One region of the Bacillus paranthracis genome, then DNA from elsewhere that is predicted to be linked to it. Evidence: riboswitches for the same ligand, from Rfam matches in the RefSeq annotation. Region 1 holds a riboswitch; each other region holds the start of a gene.

What was found. A riboswitch is a leader RNA that binds a small molecule or an ion and turns the genes downstream of it on or off. The one in region 1 is predicted to bind S-adenosylmethionine.
Region 2: linked by a shared signal. The riboswitch ahead of NLJ82_RS20690 (bifunctional homocysteine S-methyltransferase/methylenetetrahydrofolate reductase) and the one ahead of NLJ82_RS01045 (MetQ/NlpA family ABC transporter substrate-binding protein) in region 1 are both predicted to bind S-adenosylmethionine.
Region 3: linked by a shared signal. The riboswitch ahead of metK (methionine adenosyltransferase) and the one ahead of NLJ82_RS01045 (MetQ/NlpA family ABC transporter substrate-binding protein) in region 1 are both predicted to bind S-adenosylmethionine.
Region 4: linked by a shared signal. The riboswitch ahead of NLJ82_RS09450 (MFS transporter) and the one ahead of NLJ82_RS01045 (MetQ/NlpA family ABC transporter substrate-binding protein) in region 1 are both predicted to bind S-adenosylmethionine.

What each region holds. Positions count from the first base shown of each region.
Region 1 is NZ_CP101135.1:180,077-184,259, reverse strand. It holds gene NLJ82_RS01055 (DUF6612 family protein) at 1-493, opposite strand, end outside; gene NLJ82_RS01050 (NAD(P)-dependent alcohol dehydrogenase) at 640-1,548, shown strand; SAM riboswitch class I at 1,630-1,744, shown strand; gene NLJ82_RS01045 (MetQ/NlpA family ABC transporter substrate-binding protein) at 1,831-2,643, shown strand; gene NLJ82_RS01040 (methionine ABC transporter ATP-binding protein) at 2,656-3,696, shown strand; gene NLJ82_RS01035 (methionine ABC transporter permease) at 3,671-4,183, shown strand, end outside.
Region 2 is NZ_CP101135.1:3,996,791-4,000,973, forward strand. It holds gene metH (methionine synthase) at 1-91, opposite strand, end outside; gene NLJ82_RS20690 (bifunctional homocysteine S-methyltransferase/methylenetetrahydrofolate reductase) at 91-1,923, opposite strand; SAM riboswitch class I at 1,995-2,104, opposite strand; SAM riboswitch class I at 2,308-2,417, shown strand; gene metI (cystathionine gamma-synthase/O-acetylhomoserine thiolyase) at 2,511-3,623, shown strand; gene metC (cystathionine beta-lyase) at 3,620-4,183, shown strand, end outside.
Region 3 is NZ_CP101135.1:4,513,744-4,517,926, reverse strand. It holds gene pckA (phosphoenolpyruvate carboxykinase (ATP)) at 1-1,419, opposite strand, end outside; SAM riboswitch class I at 1,648-1,769, shown strand; gene metK (methionine adenosyltransferase) at 1,939-3,138, shown strand; gene NLJ82_RS23375 (GNAT family N-acetyltransferase) at 3,180-3,704, opposite strand; gene NLJ82_RS23370 (hypothetical protein) at 3,728-3,904, opposite strand; gene NLJ82_RS23365 (hypothetical protein) at 3,911-4,090, opposite strand.
Region 4 is NZ_CP101135.1:1,856,960-1,861,142, forward strand. It holds gene NLJ82_RS09445 (DUF4153 domain-containing protein) at 25-1,272, shown strand; SAM riboswitch class I at 1,406-1,511, shown strand; gene NLJ82_RS09450 (MFS transporter) at 1,619-2,848, shown strand; gene NLJ82_RS09455 (arsenic resistance protein) at 2,904-3,869, opposite strand; gene NLJ82_RS09460 (FMN-dependent NADH-azoreductase) at 4,164-4,183, shown strand, end outside.

The sequences.
Region 1 (4,183 bases):
TATCTCCGCTTTTCTCCAGCTTCATTTTATCTAAAACTACTTCCGGTACTTCTAATTTATCTATAATATCTTGAGTCGCTTTCATTCCACCAGCGTTTAATTGCTCCTCTGGTACGGTTATAACTTCTCCTGTATTAGGGTTTTTTACCTCACCAGCAACTTTACCATCCACAGTATACACTACAACATCTGTACCGGAAATATTCATTTCAGAACGAGAATTCTTTGTCTTTGGCTCTAATTGCATCTTAGCCTTTAATATATCCATCTCTGTTCCCTCAGCTTTTACCCCTACACCATATGTCATCGTTACATGTTCTTCATTTTTAAAAGCTTCATTCGTTTTCTTGAAAACATCTTTCGCCGTTAATTCCTTTTCTTTTTGAACGGATTCTTTTTTCGGCTCATCCGTCTTTGCTGTTTTCTCATTACTACATCCTACCCCTAGACTGATTGCAAGCACTAAACTTGAAATAAAAATAATTTTTTTCATAATTCCGCCCCCCTTTCCCAAAATAATATCATCTCTTTTCCTATGAAATCTATATAAATTTCAATCTATATTCGCTATATAGCGACATGTTTAATGAAGAGTTTAAATATGATGTAAATAACGACAACTCATTTCAGGAGGTCATTATGAAGGCGATCATTTGCACACAGTATGGACCACCTAACGTTCTTCAGCTTCAAAATATAGAGAAACCTATACCTAAAAAGAACGAAGTATTAGTCAAGATTCACGCAACGAGTGTAACGACTGGAGATTGTAGAATACGTGGGTTTAATAGCCCTCTCTTATTTTGGATTCCTATGCGAATCATATTAGGTTTTAGAAAACCGAGAAAGCCTATACTCGGTGTAGAGTTATCCGGCGAAATCGAAGAAATAGGAACAGATGTAACTCAATTTAAAAAAGGAGATCAAATTTTTGCATTAACAGAGCTTAATGTCGGTGGTTATGCAGAATATACATGTGTACATGAAAGTGGATTAGTAGCATTAAAACCTACCAATGTAACGTATGAGGAAGCAGCAGTTATTCCCTTTGGCGCAACTTCGGCACTACACTTCCTAAGAAAGGCCCGTATAAAAAGGGGGCAACAAGTACTAATATATGGCGCATCTGGATCAGTAGGAACAGCTGCCGTACAACTTGCTAAATATTTCGGCGCAACCGTTACAGCTGTTTGTAGTCATTCAAATTTTGAACTCGTGCAATCTTTAGGGGCCGACAAAGTAATCGATTATACGAAAGAAGATTTTACTAAGCAGGGGGAATACTATGATGTTATATTTGATGCAGTTGGAAAATATAAAAAATCCCTTTGTAAACAAGTATTAACACCTAATGGAATATATGTATCTGTTAATGGAATGATGGCAAAGGTAAGTAAAGAAGATATGTTTCTACTAAAAAAACTAACTGAAACAGAAAATTTAAAGCCTGTTATTGATAGAACTTACCGATTAGAAGAAATTGCTGAAGCTCATATATATGTAGAAAAAGGGCATAAAAAGGGGAACGTTTCGATTACCTTAAAATAAAATATATTCAGAAAATAACATTGACAATTCTTTTTGTAAGATTTACTATTAATACCATATTAAAAAAACTACATACACATACTCTTATCAAGAGTGGCGGAGGGACTGGCCCGATGATGCCCGGCAACCGAGCTTATAACGTATAAGCTAAGGTGCTAATTCCTGCAAAACGAGTTCTCGTTTTGGAAGATAAGAGAGGAATCTATTTTGTCTATTCGGCACCTCTCTTATTTTTGAGAGGTGCTTTTTATTTTGGAACGTATATTTAAGGGGGAATTATAGATGAAGAAAGTATTATTAAGCATTGTAAGTGGGGCTGTATTATTATTAAGCGCATGTAGCGGGAGTTCAGATAAAGAAGTAAAAGCGTTAGATGAGAAAAAGATTACTGTCGGTGTAACAGGAGGGCCACATGAACAAATTTTTGAAAAGGTAAAAGAAGTAGCAGCGAAAGACGGTCTCGAAATTGATATAAAAGTATTTAATGATTATGTAGCACCGAACGTATCCCTCGATGAAAAAAGCCTTGATGTAAATAGCTATCAAACAAAATCATATTTAGACGTATTTAAAGCTGAACGTAATATGAAATTAACTGAAGTATTTTCAACAGTAACATTCCCTATGGGCGTATATTCAAAAAGCTTAAAGGATGTAAAAGAATTAAAAGAGGGCGATGCAATTGCTGTACCAAATGATCCAACGAATGAACTTCGAGCTTTAAAACTATTTGAAAAAGCAGGGGTTTTAAAAGTGGATCCAAAAGCGACAGAAAAAGCGACTGCAAAAGATGTAATTGAAAATCCAAAAAATTTAAAGATCGTTGAATTAGAGGCATCTCAATTACCAACACAACTAAGTGAAGTGAAAGCAGCTGCCATTAATACAAACTTTGCATTAGGTGCAAAATTAAGCCCTGCGAAAGATTCTATCTTCCGCGAAGGAAAAGATTCACCATATGTAAACTGGGTCGTTGTTCGTACTGAAAATAAAGATGATGCTGTTGTAAATAAATTAAAGAAAGCTTATCAATCTAAAGAAGTAAAAGAATTTATCGATAAAAAATTTGATGGTTCTGTTTTACCGTCTTGGTAGGAGCTGACAATAATGATTGAATTAAAAAATGTATCCAAAGTATTTACAACAAAAAAGGGGAATGTGGAAGCTCTTAAGTCTACTTCCCTCCAAGTAAAAAAGGGCGAAGTATTTGGAATCATTGGATATAGCGGCGCTGGCAAAAGTACATTAATTCGCTGTGTAAATTTATTAGAAAAACCAACAACAGGAAATATTATTGTAAACGAGCAAGATTTAACAACACTGTCTACAAAAGAACTAGCAAAAGCGAGACAAAAAATCGGGATGATTTTTCAAGGGTTCAATTTACTTAAAACCGTTACCGTCTATGAAAATATCGCACTACCTTTACGCCTTGCTGGCATTCCAAAAGTAGAAATTGAAAAAAGGGTAGAAAAGTATTTACGTATTGTCGATCTCTTTAATCGAAAAGACGCCTATCCAAGTGAACTTTCTGGTGGCCAGAAACAACGTGTAGCCATCGCGCGTGCACTATCACATGAACCGGAAGTGTTATTAAGTGATGAAGCAACGAGCGCTTTAGATCCAGAAACAACTGATTCTATTCTTGACCTATTATTAAAGATTAATGAGGAAATCGGGATTACAATTTTATTAATTACACATGAAATGAATGTCATCCAGCGTATATGCGACCGAGTTGCTGTTATGGAACATGGAGCAGTAGTTGAAAGCGGAACTGTGAAAGATATTTTTACAAACCCACAACATGTAACAACGAAGAAATTTGTAAATAGCGCATTTGCAGCGAAAATTCCAGAAGAGGTACAAAAAGAACTTCAAACTACTGGTGAAATTGTAACTCTTTCTTTTATAGGAAATTCTTCAGGAGAACCAGCATTAGCTGTCGCTACAAAACGATTCCAAGTATATCCGAATATTTTATCCGGTAATATTACTCAATTAAAACATGAAGCATACGGGAAACTTATCATCCATATGCAAGGGGAACAAAATGAAATCAACCGTGCTTTATCATTTTTACAAGAACAGGGAATCATCGTAGAAGGAGGTAGAACAGACCATGGAAAACAAGTCCTTTTTGGATGAATGGGGTAAAGTTATATGGGAGGCGACCATACAAACTTTTCAAATGACATCTATTTCATTACTCATCTCGATCCTTATTGCACTGCCACTTGGTGTCACACTTGTTTTAACGAGACCTGGTGGACAGCGAGAAAACAAAATCATTTATCCAATTCTTAATACAATTATTAATATCATTCGCTCTCTTCCATTTATCATCCTATTATTCTTCATTCTACCTTTTACAAAATTTCTAATGGGAACATCCATTGGTGTACAAGGTGTTATCGTACCGCTTGTCGTCTTCACTGCTCCCTATATCGCAAGATTGATGGAGACCGCATTATTAGAAGTCGATCGTGGTGTGATTGAAGCTTACCAAGCGATGGGCGTTTCTACTATAAAAATTATTTGGCACGTCATGGTGAAAGAAGCTCGTCCCTCCCTTGTACTTGGATTAACAATTGCAACGATTGGCTTAATCGGCGCAACAGCAATGGCTGGTCTT
Region 2 (4,183 bases), 1.4 Mb from region 1:
CCGCAGTTAAATCCTCTTGCTGGATCATCGTTCCCATTGCACCATCTAATAGTAAGATGTTATTTTGTAATTTTTCTTCTATACATTTCATCAATTAATACCTTCTTTCACTTCTTGCTTTTCTCTCACATATTTAACAAGATGTTCTGTAATTTCATATTTTAAAAATGGTGTAATAAGATAAATGCCGTTAAAGTATTTCATCGCCGCATCGATTAATTCTTGAGAAATACGAATCCCTTCCTCAATTGCTGCCTCTTTCGTTTCATGTCCATCCATTCTCTCTCTTACTGCTTCAGGTAAAGTAATACCTGGCACCTCAAAATGAAGAAAATCTGCATTCCGTTTACTTATTAATGGCATAATCCCAATAAAAATAGGTTGTTCTAAATGCTTTGTCGCTTCATACACTTCTTCAATTAACGCGATATCATAGATTGGCTGCGTTAAGAAATATTCTGCTCCAGCATCTATTTTCCGTTCCATTCGCTTAACCGCTGCTTTTAAATGTCTTACATGCGGGTTAAATGCACCGCCCACAGAAAACCTTGTTGCCGGTCCAATGGATTTCCCTAAAACGGAACGCCCATCGTTCATTTCTTTAATCATTTTAATGAGCTCGATAGAGGACAAATCATATACAGAAGTGGCACCTGGAAAATCACCAACGCGCGCTGGATCTCCAGTTAAAGCTAACACTTCTTCCATGCCTAACGCTGATAATCCTAGTAAATGAGATTGTAGTCCGATGACGTTATGGTCTCTACATGTTAAGTGCGTCAATACCGGAATATCATGCTTCGTTAATAATGCTCCCATTGCCATATTCGAGATACGGGGCGATGCTAATGAATTATCTGCTAGAGTAATAGCATCTGCTCCAGCTCTTTTCAATGCTCTTGCGCCTTCAAAAAACCGCTGCGTATCTAACGTTTTTGGTGGATCTAATTCCACTACTACGGTCGTTTGTTTTTTTGCTTTCTCTGCTAAAGTGACATGAGCTTTTGAACGTTTCTCATGTGTATGAACTACTTTCGGTCTTTGAACCGTATCCTTTTCTATTACAGGCGTAACATTTAGAGTAGCACGTTTCATACTTTCAATATGCTCTGGAGTCGTGCCACAACAACCGCCCAATAACCGAATACCTTGCTCAATAAATTTCGGTGTCATCGCTTCAAAATAAGCTGGACTTCCCTCATATACGTATCGTCCCTCTACATAATTTGGGAGACCTGCATTTGGATATGCTGACAAGTAACCATTTTTCGGAATCGATATCATTTTAAAAGCTTCCGTCATATGAAGTGGCCCTAGTTGGCAGTTCAATCCAACAACATTTGCACCGTAATCTAAAAGTTGTTTTAATATTTCATTTACATCATTTCCATTTTGAGTCGTACCCGCCTCATGTAACGCCAATTGCGCTACAATTGGAATATTTGTTTCTTTTCGTAACACCTGGACAGCATGAAGTAATTCAAACTCATCATAAAAAGTCTCTAATAGCAGTCCATCAACCTGTTCTTCTAATAATGCACTTGCCTGTTCCAGTAACATAAATTCTCGCTCCATATCAGTTGTCGTAACCGCCCCGATATGTTTCATACCACCAATTGTGCCTAAAATTGCATTTCTGTCTGTAACAGATGCTTTCGCCAATTTTACTGCCGCTCTATTAATTTCAGTAACTTGATTTTCTAATCCATACATACGTAATTTCGCTTCATTTGCTCCGTACGTATTTGTTTGAATCACATCTGCCCCAGCCGCTACATATTGCTTATGAATCGATATAATTAAATCTGGATCAGATATATTCAATTCTTCAAAACTACTTTGCAAACCATGTGAATGTAATAACGTCCCAACCGCACCATCACCTATTACAATTCCTTTTGATAATAAATCTAGTAATTTCACAAATCTCCCTCATTTCTATCAATATAAAAACCCCCCTCTTCACTTTGAAGAGGGGGACATAATCGATCCTCCTCTTATTATGCAAAACATTCGTTTTGCAGGTATTAGCACCGTTTCAAACATTTCGTTTGAAGGTTGCCGGGTTTCACAGGGCCTTTCCCTCCACCGCTCTCAATAAGAGTTTGTCTTTATTATTTTATTTATGTAGCTAAAAGGAAATGCGTTCCCCTTTTAACAATGTTTGTTAATTTTTTTATAAATTTAGCACGCACAAATACAAAAGTCAATGACACTTGCGGAAAAATAAAAATTATTTAAAATAAAGTTGCAATTCAATTATCTTTTGTTGTAAAGTTAAAAACATAATAAAATTTCATACGAACATTCTTATCTAGAGAGGTAGAGGGACTGGCCCTATGACGCCTCAGCAACCATTAACATTTGTTAATAAGGTGCTAATTCCAGCAAATTGTGAAAGATTTGACAGATGAGAAGAAGACTCTATTCAAACCGAAAGCCTTCTTCTTAGAAGGCTTTTTTATTTTATATTCAACTAATGGTTCAATTTAAAAAGGAGGAATTTTCACATGTCAACTATCGAAACAAAATTAGCGCAAATCGGAAACCGGAGTGAAACTACAACAGGAACTGTTAATCCACCTGTTTATTTTTCAACTGCTTATCGTCACGAAGGAATCGGTAAATCTACTGGATTTGATTATTCACGAACTGGAAATCCAACGCGCGGCCTATTAGAACAGGCAATCGCAGACTTAGAGTGCGGCGAACAAGGTTATGCCTGTAGTTCAGGGATGGCAGCCGTTCTTCTTGTCCTTTCCCTATTCCGCTCTGGAGACGAACTTATTGTTTCTGAAGATTTATACGGTGGCACTTATCGATTATTTTCTGAGCACGAAAAAAAGTGGAACGTTCGATGTAGATACGTAAATACACAATCTATTAAACAAATTGAGCAAGCCATCACAACGAAAACGAAGGCTATTTTCATAGAAACTCCAACTAATCCATTAATGCAAGTTACCGATATTGCCGCTGTTGCAACTGTAGCGAAAAGACACGGACTACTTCTTATTGTAGACAACACATTCTACACACCTTATATACAGCAGCCATTAACAGAAGGTGCCGATATCGTACTTCATAGTGCAACGAAATATTTAGGTGGTCATAACGATGTACTAAGCGGACTTGTCGTTGCAAAAGGAAAGGAACTTTGTGAGGAAATCGCTCATTATCATAATGCCTCTGGTGCGGTCTTAAGTCCATTTGACTCATGGCTATTAATCCGTGGTATGAAAACGTTAGCGCTTCGCATGAGACAACATGAAGAAAATGCAAAAGCAGTTGTTGCTTATTTAAATAATGAGGATGGGGTAACAGATGTATTTTATCCTGGAAGAGGCGGCATGATCTCGTTTCGTCTGAAAGATGAAACATGGATTAATCCATTCTTACAATCTTTATCCTTAATTACATTTGCCGAAAGTCTCGGTGGTGTTGAAAGTTTAATGACATATCCAGCAACACAAACACACGCTGATATTCCTGAAGAAATTAGAACAGCAAACGGTGTATGTAATCGTCTTCTTCGATTTTCCGTTGGTATTGAAAATAGTAACGATTTAATTCAAGACTTACAGCAAGCCATTAAACTTGTAAAAGAAGGTGTAAGAATATGAGTTATTCTATAGATACACTCTTACTGCACAACCAATATAAACATGACTCGCAAACAGGAGCTGTTAACGTTCCCATCTATAACACATCAACATTTCACCAATTTGATGTAGATACGTTCGGGAAATATGACTATAGCAGGTCAGGCAATCCAACTCGTGAAGCTCTTGAAGACATCATTGCTTTATTAGAAGGCGGAACAAAAGGATTTGCCTTCGCATCAGGAATTGCAGCGATTTCTACTGCATTCCTCCTCCTTTCACAAGGTGATCACGTACTCATTTCAGAAGACGTATACGGAGGAACTTATCGAATGATAACTGAAGTTCTCTCCCGTTACGGTGTTTCACATACATTTGTTGATATGACCAATTTAGAAGAAATAAAGCAAAACATTAAGCCAAATACAAAACTCTTTTATGTAGAAACACCTTCCAATCCACTTTTAAAAGTGACAGATATTCGTGCTGTTTCTAAACTTGCAAAATCTATTGGCGCCCTTACTTTTGTTGATAATACATTTTTGACACCACTATTCCAGAAACCACTTGACCTTGGCGCT
Region 3 (4,183 bases), 910 kb from region 1:
AAGTGGAACTTCAAGACCGAAGATGTCATGTTTAGCTGTTTCAGTTTTCGCAAGTTCACCGCTTAATGCTGCTTGAATCATTGCACGAGTGTAACCTAAGTTCATACGTTTACCAACGCCGTATTCGCCACCAGTCCAGCCAGTGTTTACTAAGAATACTTTCGCATCGTGTTTCTCAATTTTTTCACCAAGCATTTCAGCATAGCGAGATGCATCAAGTGGTAAGAATGGTGAACCGAAGCAAGTTGAGAATGTTGCTTGCGGAGATGTAACACCGCGCTCTGTTCCTGCTAGTTTACTAGTGTAACCACTTAAGAAGTGATACATAGCTTGTTCTTTTGATAACTTACTGATTGGAGGCAATACGCCAGATGCATCAGCAGTTAAGAAGATAATTGTATTTGGGTGTCCTGCAACACTTGGCAGTACGATATTGTCAATCGCATGCATAGGGTATGCAGCACGAGTATTTTCTGTTAAAGTAGTATCGTTATAGTCTGCGATACGCGTTTGGTCATTAATGATAACGTTTTCTAAAACAGATCCAAATGTGATTGCATCGAAAATTTGTGGTTCTTTCTCGTGAGAAAGGTTTACACATTTCGCGTAGCAACCGCCTTCAATATTGAATACACCGTTATCAGACCAACCGTGCTCATCATCACCGATTAATTTACGGTTTGGATCAGCAGATAATGTTGTTTTACCTGTTCCAGATAAACCGAAGAATAATGCTACATCGCCTTCTTCACCTACGTTTGCAGAGCAATGCATAGAAAGGATATCTTGTTCAGGTAATAAGAAGTTCATAATAGAGAAGATTGATTTTTTCATTTCTCCAGCGTATTCTGTACCACCAATTAGTACGATACGTTTTTCGAATGAAACCATAATGAATGCTTCAGAGTTTGTACCGTCAACAGCTGGATCAGCTTTGAAATTCGGTGCAGAAACAATTGTGAACTCTGATTCATGAGTTGTTAATTCTTCTTCAGTTGGACGAATGAATAGTTGATGTACAAATAAATTGTGCCATGCATATTCATTAATAACTTGAATTGGTAGGCGGTAATTGCGGTCAGCGCCTGCAAATCCTTTGAAGACGAATAACTCTTCTTTCTCTTTTAAGTATTCTAAAACTTTCGTATATAATTTATTAAAATGTTCTTCAGAAATCGGTTGGTTCACTGCTCCCCAAGCAATTTTGTCAGCAACCGATGCTTCTTTCACAATAAATTTATCTTTAGGAGAACGTCCTGTATATTTTCCAGTTGAAGCAGAAACGGCACCAGTCGAAGTTAATTTCCCTTCATTTCGCATTAATACTTTTTCCACTAATTGCGGAACACTTAGTTGAATCTGTGCATTGCTTCCGTTCAATAATTCGTGTAAACCAATTTGGACATTCACAGTACTCATATTTATATACCATCCTTTTCATTTAATGAAATATTTCTCGTAATCCCCAATAAGAGTATAACACAATTATATAAATAATGTATACTATTTATTTCTTTTTGTTTGTGTGAATACATTATTTCCTTATTAATATTTCATTTTAGGCGCATTGAGAAAAACTTTCACGAAAATGTGAATATTAATTGACAAATGAATATCATTTCTTTAGTATAGGTTGGGACGGATACTCTCTTATCCCGAGCTGGCGGAGGGACAGGCCCGATGAAGCCCAGCAACCTCACTTGTATTGGTAAACACAAGTGAATAGGTGCTAAAACCTGTGCGAGGCTACAGGTCTCGAACGATAAGAGCGAAGGGCAAAAAGCAGTATGCAAGTAGCAAATTAAACCTTTCCTCTCTATTATGTAGGAAAGGTTTTTCTGTATGCTTGTGTGGGAGAATAAATGTATGTCGCAATCTGTGGCAAATTAAGGATGAGTTCCGTACAATATATACAATTACTGTAGGGAGGTTTACCACATGACAAAAAAACGTCATCTGTTCACATCTGAGTCTGTAACTGAAGGACATCCAGATAAAATTTGTGACCAAATTTCTGATTCAATTTTAGATGCGATCTTATCAAAAGACGCAAATGCACGTGTAGCTTGTGAAACAACTGTAACAACTGGTTTAGTATTGGTAGCGGGGGAAATTACGACTTCTACTTACGTAGATATTCCAAAAATCGTTCGTGAAACAATTCAAGGCATTGGTTACACACGCGCAAAATACGGATTCGATGCAGAAACTTGTGCAGTTTTAACATCTATCGATGAGCAATCTGCTGACATCGCTATGGGTGTTGACCAAGCGCTAGAAGCACGCGAAGGTCAAATGACTGACGCTGAGATTGAGGCAATTGGTGCAGGAGACCAAGGTTTAATGTTTGGTTTCGCATGTAATGAAACACAAGAGTTAATGCCACTTCCAATCTCGCTTGCTCACAAATTAGCTCGCCGTTTAACTGAAGTACGTAAAAATGATACATTATCATACCTACGTCCGGATGGAAAAACGCAAGTTACAGTTGAGTATGATGAAAATGGTAAACCAGTACGTGTTGATACTATCGTAATTTCTACACAACATCACCCAGATGTTACATGGGAAGAAATCGATCGCGACTTAAAAGAGCACGTAATTAAAGCTGTAGTACCAGCAGAATTAATCGATGGAGAAACGAAATTCTTCATTAACCCAACTGGCCGCTTCGTAATTGGTGGACCACAAGGTGATGCTGGTTTAACAGGACGTAAAATCATCGTTGATACTTACGGTGGATACGCTCGCCATGGTGGCGGTGCATTCTCTGGTAAAGATGCAACGAAAGTTGACCGTTCTGCAGCATATGCAGCTCGTTATGTTGCGAAAAACATCGTAGCAGCTGGTCTTGCTGAAAAAGCAGAAGTACAACTTGCATACGCAATCGGTGTAGCACAACCAGTATCAATTTCAGTTGATACATTCGGCACTGGTAAAGTATCTGAAGACGTATTAGTAGAACTAGTTCGTAACAACTTCGATCTTCGCCCAGCTGGTATTATTAAAATGCTAGACTTACGTCGCCCAATTTACAAACAAACTGCAGCTTACGGCCACTTCGGACGTACTGATGTAGATCTATCATGGGAACGTACAGACAAAGCTGCAGCTTTAAAAGAGCAAGCTGGTCTATAATATATGAAAAAAAGCTTTGCGCAGTGAGCGCAAAGCTTTTTTTATATATAATTACGTTGGAATAAAGCGAAGAATTCAATATCATGCCAAGTGCCATTGCGGAATATAGCTTCTTTACAAGTTCCTTCATGTTGAAAACCGAGCGATTTATATAATTTAATTGCTCTATCGTTAAAAGAAAATACTCGTAAAGAAAGGCGATGTAAATTTAATTCTAAAAATGCATAATCCAATAATAAGATGAAAGCTTCCTTCCCATAACCTTGCCCCCAGTAACTCTTGTTACCAATATCAATAATACATTCAGCGTTTCGATTATACGAATCAATATGAATTAAAGAAGTAATACCAATTGAAAGATGCGTAGCTTTTTCTTCAATGATATAGCTCTTAGAGTTCGGAGAATGAATAAATTGCTGGCAAAGTTTTTCTGTGTCTTGAAGGGAATATTTATCAAGAGTGAGAGTAGTTGAACTCATAACGTCCATATCATTATGCCATTTATAATATGTTAGAATATCATCTTCGGAAAACTTTCGTAACTGGATACGGTTTGATTCAAACAATGTAAGTCCCCCTTTTGTATTTACTATTTTTTGTTCATTATTTCAACACAAGAGCTACAATAAATCTCTCCTTCTAGCTCAATATACTTTTTCATATTCGTCATGCCATTTGCCGGAAGCGGCATATGAATCCATGCTTTTTCATATGTTTGTATTTCTTTTTGGCATGATTTACAAACAGTTGGCTTTTTTTGAAACATGTGAAATTAACTTTTCATTTGACGTGCTTTGCCCGCACAAAATGCACTGCTTAGTAAAAATAGCGTGGCGCATATAATACTTACTAATGTAGCGTATGGAATTGCGCCTTTTAGAGAAAAGCCGACAGTGATGGAAGCGATAAATAAGAGGATGAATGTTGTTGTTAATTTTTTGTATAGTTCCATAATAGGTAGACCTCCAATTTATTTTTTAGTACAAGTTTTAAAATTGAATTCTATGTATGTAGAAAATATAAAGAGTAGCTAAAGGTGTGTAGT
Region 4 (4,183 bases), 1.7 Mb from region 1:
TTTTTTATTAGAGGAGGTAAAGCTATGAACGATCAAAATTTGATTATCGAAAATATGGATAACCCTCATGAGTTGGAGAGAATGTATAGAAAAGACCCGAAAGCTTTTAAAAAGTCATTCTCACAAGCATGGGATGAAAACTCTGATTCTCAGGTGCTAGCTGCCTGGTATGAAAGGTTACATTTCAAGGAGACGGCAAATGCGGAAAAAAAGTCGTTGTTTCAAAAAGGTTTCTTATTTATGGGCATGTTAGCTATTCTGGCCGGGATAAGCACCAGAATCATTTTCTACTTTGTCGAACAAGAAGCAATTGCTCCAATTAACCTAGCTTTTGGTGTAATTCCCTTTATTGTCGCTTATTTTGTCTACCATAATACGCCGAAAAAAAGTATTATTTATTCCCTTATAGCGTTGTTCCTAATTTCCGGGATATATCTTAATACGTTGCCATTAAATTATAAAGACAGTATTATCCTTGCTTATTTACATCTTCCTATATTTTTATGGATCTTGGTAGGACTTGCGTTTACAGGAAATGAATATTCAAAAGGCAGTACAAGATTAGCTTATATTAAATTTAATTTGGAATATGCCCTTCTCTACGCCAGCATGGCAGTTAGCGGAATGATTCTAGCAGTATTCACCATGCGTTTATTTAGCTTTGTTGACTTGGATATAGGAGAATTCTATTTTAGTAATGTTGTGTTATTTGGTGCTGCTGCTCTTGCTATTGTGGCTGCATATTTAGTATCAATGAATCTTAAACTTGCTAAAAATATTACACCATACATATCTAAAATTTTTAGTCCACTTGTCTTGATTACGTTGCTAATCTATCTTATAACGGTTATATGGGTCGGGAAAAATCCTTTCTTGGACCGCAATTTCTTAATGGCCTTCAACGGAATACTCCTTGGCGTGTTGGCCGTTACCATATTTTCTATCGTTGAGAGTGATTCGGATGAGAAAAAGAACATTTCAGATTATATAAATTTTGCCTTAATTGTTCTGGCGCTTATTATTGACACTGTCGCTTTATCAGCCATTGTATTCAGACTTTCTTCTTACGGGATTACACCTAATAGACTTGCTGTTTTAGGGGTAAACATACTGATCTGGGCAAATTTAATTTGGATTATGTTTTCCTATATGCGTTTCTTGCAAAGCAAATCAGGACCGACAGCTATCCAAGATGCCGTTACGAAGTATTTACCAATTTACGGACTTTGGGCAGCTTTCGTTATATTTACGTTTCCTATCATTTTTAATTAGAAAGGTCTTGTTAACGTAACGACAAAATTGTTAAAAGAAGATGATAGATGTCATCTTCTTTTAACTGTATAAAAAAACATATTGAAATTATTTTGATGTAAAATATAATGAATTTAGATAATTAAATAAAAACTTCTTATTAAGAGAGGTGGAGGGACTGGCCCTTCGAAGCCTCAGCAACCTTATGTGATATAAAGGTGCTAAATCCTGTAGGATCTAAAATTCCTAATAGATAAGATGCGGTTATAAGTAAACCTTCTTCTTATTTTGAAGAAGGTTTTTTCTCATTTAAATAGAGGTTTTGAAAGGTGGTGAGGAAGAATTAAAGAAAATATACAAGAGGAAAATGGAGGATGCAGTGAATAATGAAATTGAGGATTTAAAAGAGAATAGCACAAGTATTTGGAGCAATAAAATTTTTTCGTATTTTTTCTTAGCAAGTTGCATTTCTTTAATAGGTAATTCTATGGTTACGCTCGTTTTACCGTTATGGGTAATGAAATTAACGAACTCTCCATTACTTGTTTCTGGAGTAAACGTTGCAATTGCGACGACGGCGATTTTATTTGCACCTGTAACAGGAACGTTAGCAGATCGAATGTCGAGAAGAAAGCTTATGATAATTGCGGATGTTATGAGATGTATCGTCATGATTTTAATTGCAGTTATAGCATTTTATAATAAAATGCTATACATTCCGTTACTAATTTTACTTATAATACGCTCAATTGGGAGTGCTTTATTTACTCCGGCTTCAAATGCAGCATTAGTAACATATGTGGAAGAAAAGCATGTTCAACAGGCGATTACGCTGAGGCAAATATCAATACAAACCATATCGGTAGCTATTCCTTTAATGGCTAGCTTTTTAATTAGTATTTTTAATTTTCATGGAGTATTTTTGTTAGATGCAATTACATTTTTTATATCATTTTTAATTTTAATGAAAATTAAATTTCCACGTGAATTAAAAGTAGAAAAGAAAAAGCCTTTTTACGAAGACTTTAAAGAGGGTTTCTCCATATTTAATAGTAATCAATCATTGAAAACATTGCTTATGAGCGCTGCGCTTATTAATTTACTTGGAGCGGCGTGTATGCTTTCGCTACAAGTAATAGTTGTTAGAGAAATGGACCTTTCTACGGGATGGTATAGTATAGTTTTTGCGGCATCACCGATAGGGATTTTAATAGGAGCATTTATTACGAAAAAGATTCGTACATATAAAACGATTACGACTGCTTTTATATTTACAGCTATTATGGGGGTTTTTAATGCTGCAATGGGTACGACGTTAAATCCGGTATTATTTTCAGTTTATTATTTTCTGTCAGGAATTGCATTTGGGGTAAGTAATATATATTTTGGAGTGTTGTATAGAAAGTTAATTCCAAATGAAGTGCAAGGAAGATTTTTTGGTTTTTTAAATTCGTTATTATTAGTATCAACCCCGGTTGGAATTGCAATAACGGGATATTCCTTAGAGTCAATTTCAGCTTCTATTGTATTTATTATAATTGGTATTATTACGTTTCTAGTTTCGGTTATTTCATTTGTAATGATAAATAAGAAATAAGTGTTGTATGAGATTTTTCAAAAATAAAAAACGTCCTGCTATAGGACGTTTTTTATTATATATATTGCCGTCTTTTCTTAATAAGTAACAACACCTGTGAAACACAAGCAAGTACTGGCAGTTCAATTAACGGTCCAATAACGAGTGCAAGTGCAATAAGAGGCTCGTCAGGGAAAGCAGTCACAGCAATAGCAAGAGCAACAGGTGAGTTTCTTGCTAACGTTGTTAAGTTTAGACTTACTGTATCTTTATAAGATAAGCGCATAACGTGCCCGATAAATTGTCCTAGTACAAAATTAATGATGAAGAACAATAGAACAGGAATGAGTAATAATAAAACGACATTCATATTTTGTAGTAAATATTTACCTTGTGATGCAAACATCGCTACGATTGCTAAACTTAAAAATACAATTTGGGCAGAGCTGAAAAATGGAATGAGTTTATTCTCGAGCGTTTCAGCTTTTTTCAGTTTATTCATAATGAATTTTGTAGCGTGTGCAAGTAAAAATGGTAAGACGATTACGATAACAATACTTTCTACTAAAACAGAAACCGCTACAGTCTTCATAACACCAGCGAATAAAAATAAATAAATGGGAAGTAGTAGTACTTGCAAAATTAAATTTACTGGTAAAATCGCTGTAGAAAGTGCTACATTACCTTTTGCTATTTCAGTAAAGATTAAGTACCAATCTGTACATGGAGTAACCATTAGCATTATAAATCCAACCCACAGTGCTGGGTGATCTGAAAGAAATAGTGCTCCTAATCCCCAAGCGAGTAAAGGTGTCCATAAAAAGTTAATAGTAAGACTTGTTCCAGCAAATTTTAAATTGTGAAATCCGTTTTTTATTTCTTTTAATGGGATGCTAAGGAATAATCCATATAGCATGAAAAATAAAAAGGGAACAATAAATTTGTCTGAATACATATGTATAACATTAAATTGTCCAAGTATGATGCCGCATGTAACAGCAAAAAGAATAATAAAAGTTTGAATCTTTTCTATCGTGCTCATGAATGAATCCTTTCTAAATATGAATTTTCCTCTCTAATTTTATTATACAAGTAATAAGGCTGTAATTTGGTGTTCAATTGTATTTTAGTAAATGTTTTTAATTTGAGATTTATTTTTTTATTAAAAGTTACTTGACTAAAGTAAGTGACTATATTACAATCACTTACATAAGGTAATTAAATAACAAAAAGTTTTAATTAACTTTCCTTAAGGTATCAATTGGAACTTTTTATTAGAATAAGAATTTTTATGATGTTGAATAATGAATATGATAAGAAAGTTTAGGTGAAGAAAATGGGATTATTTAGCTCGTT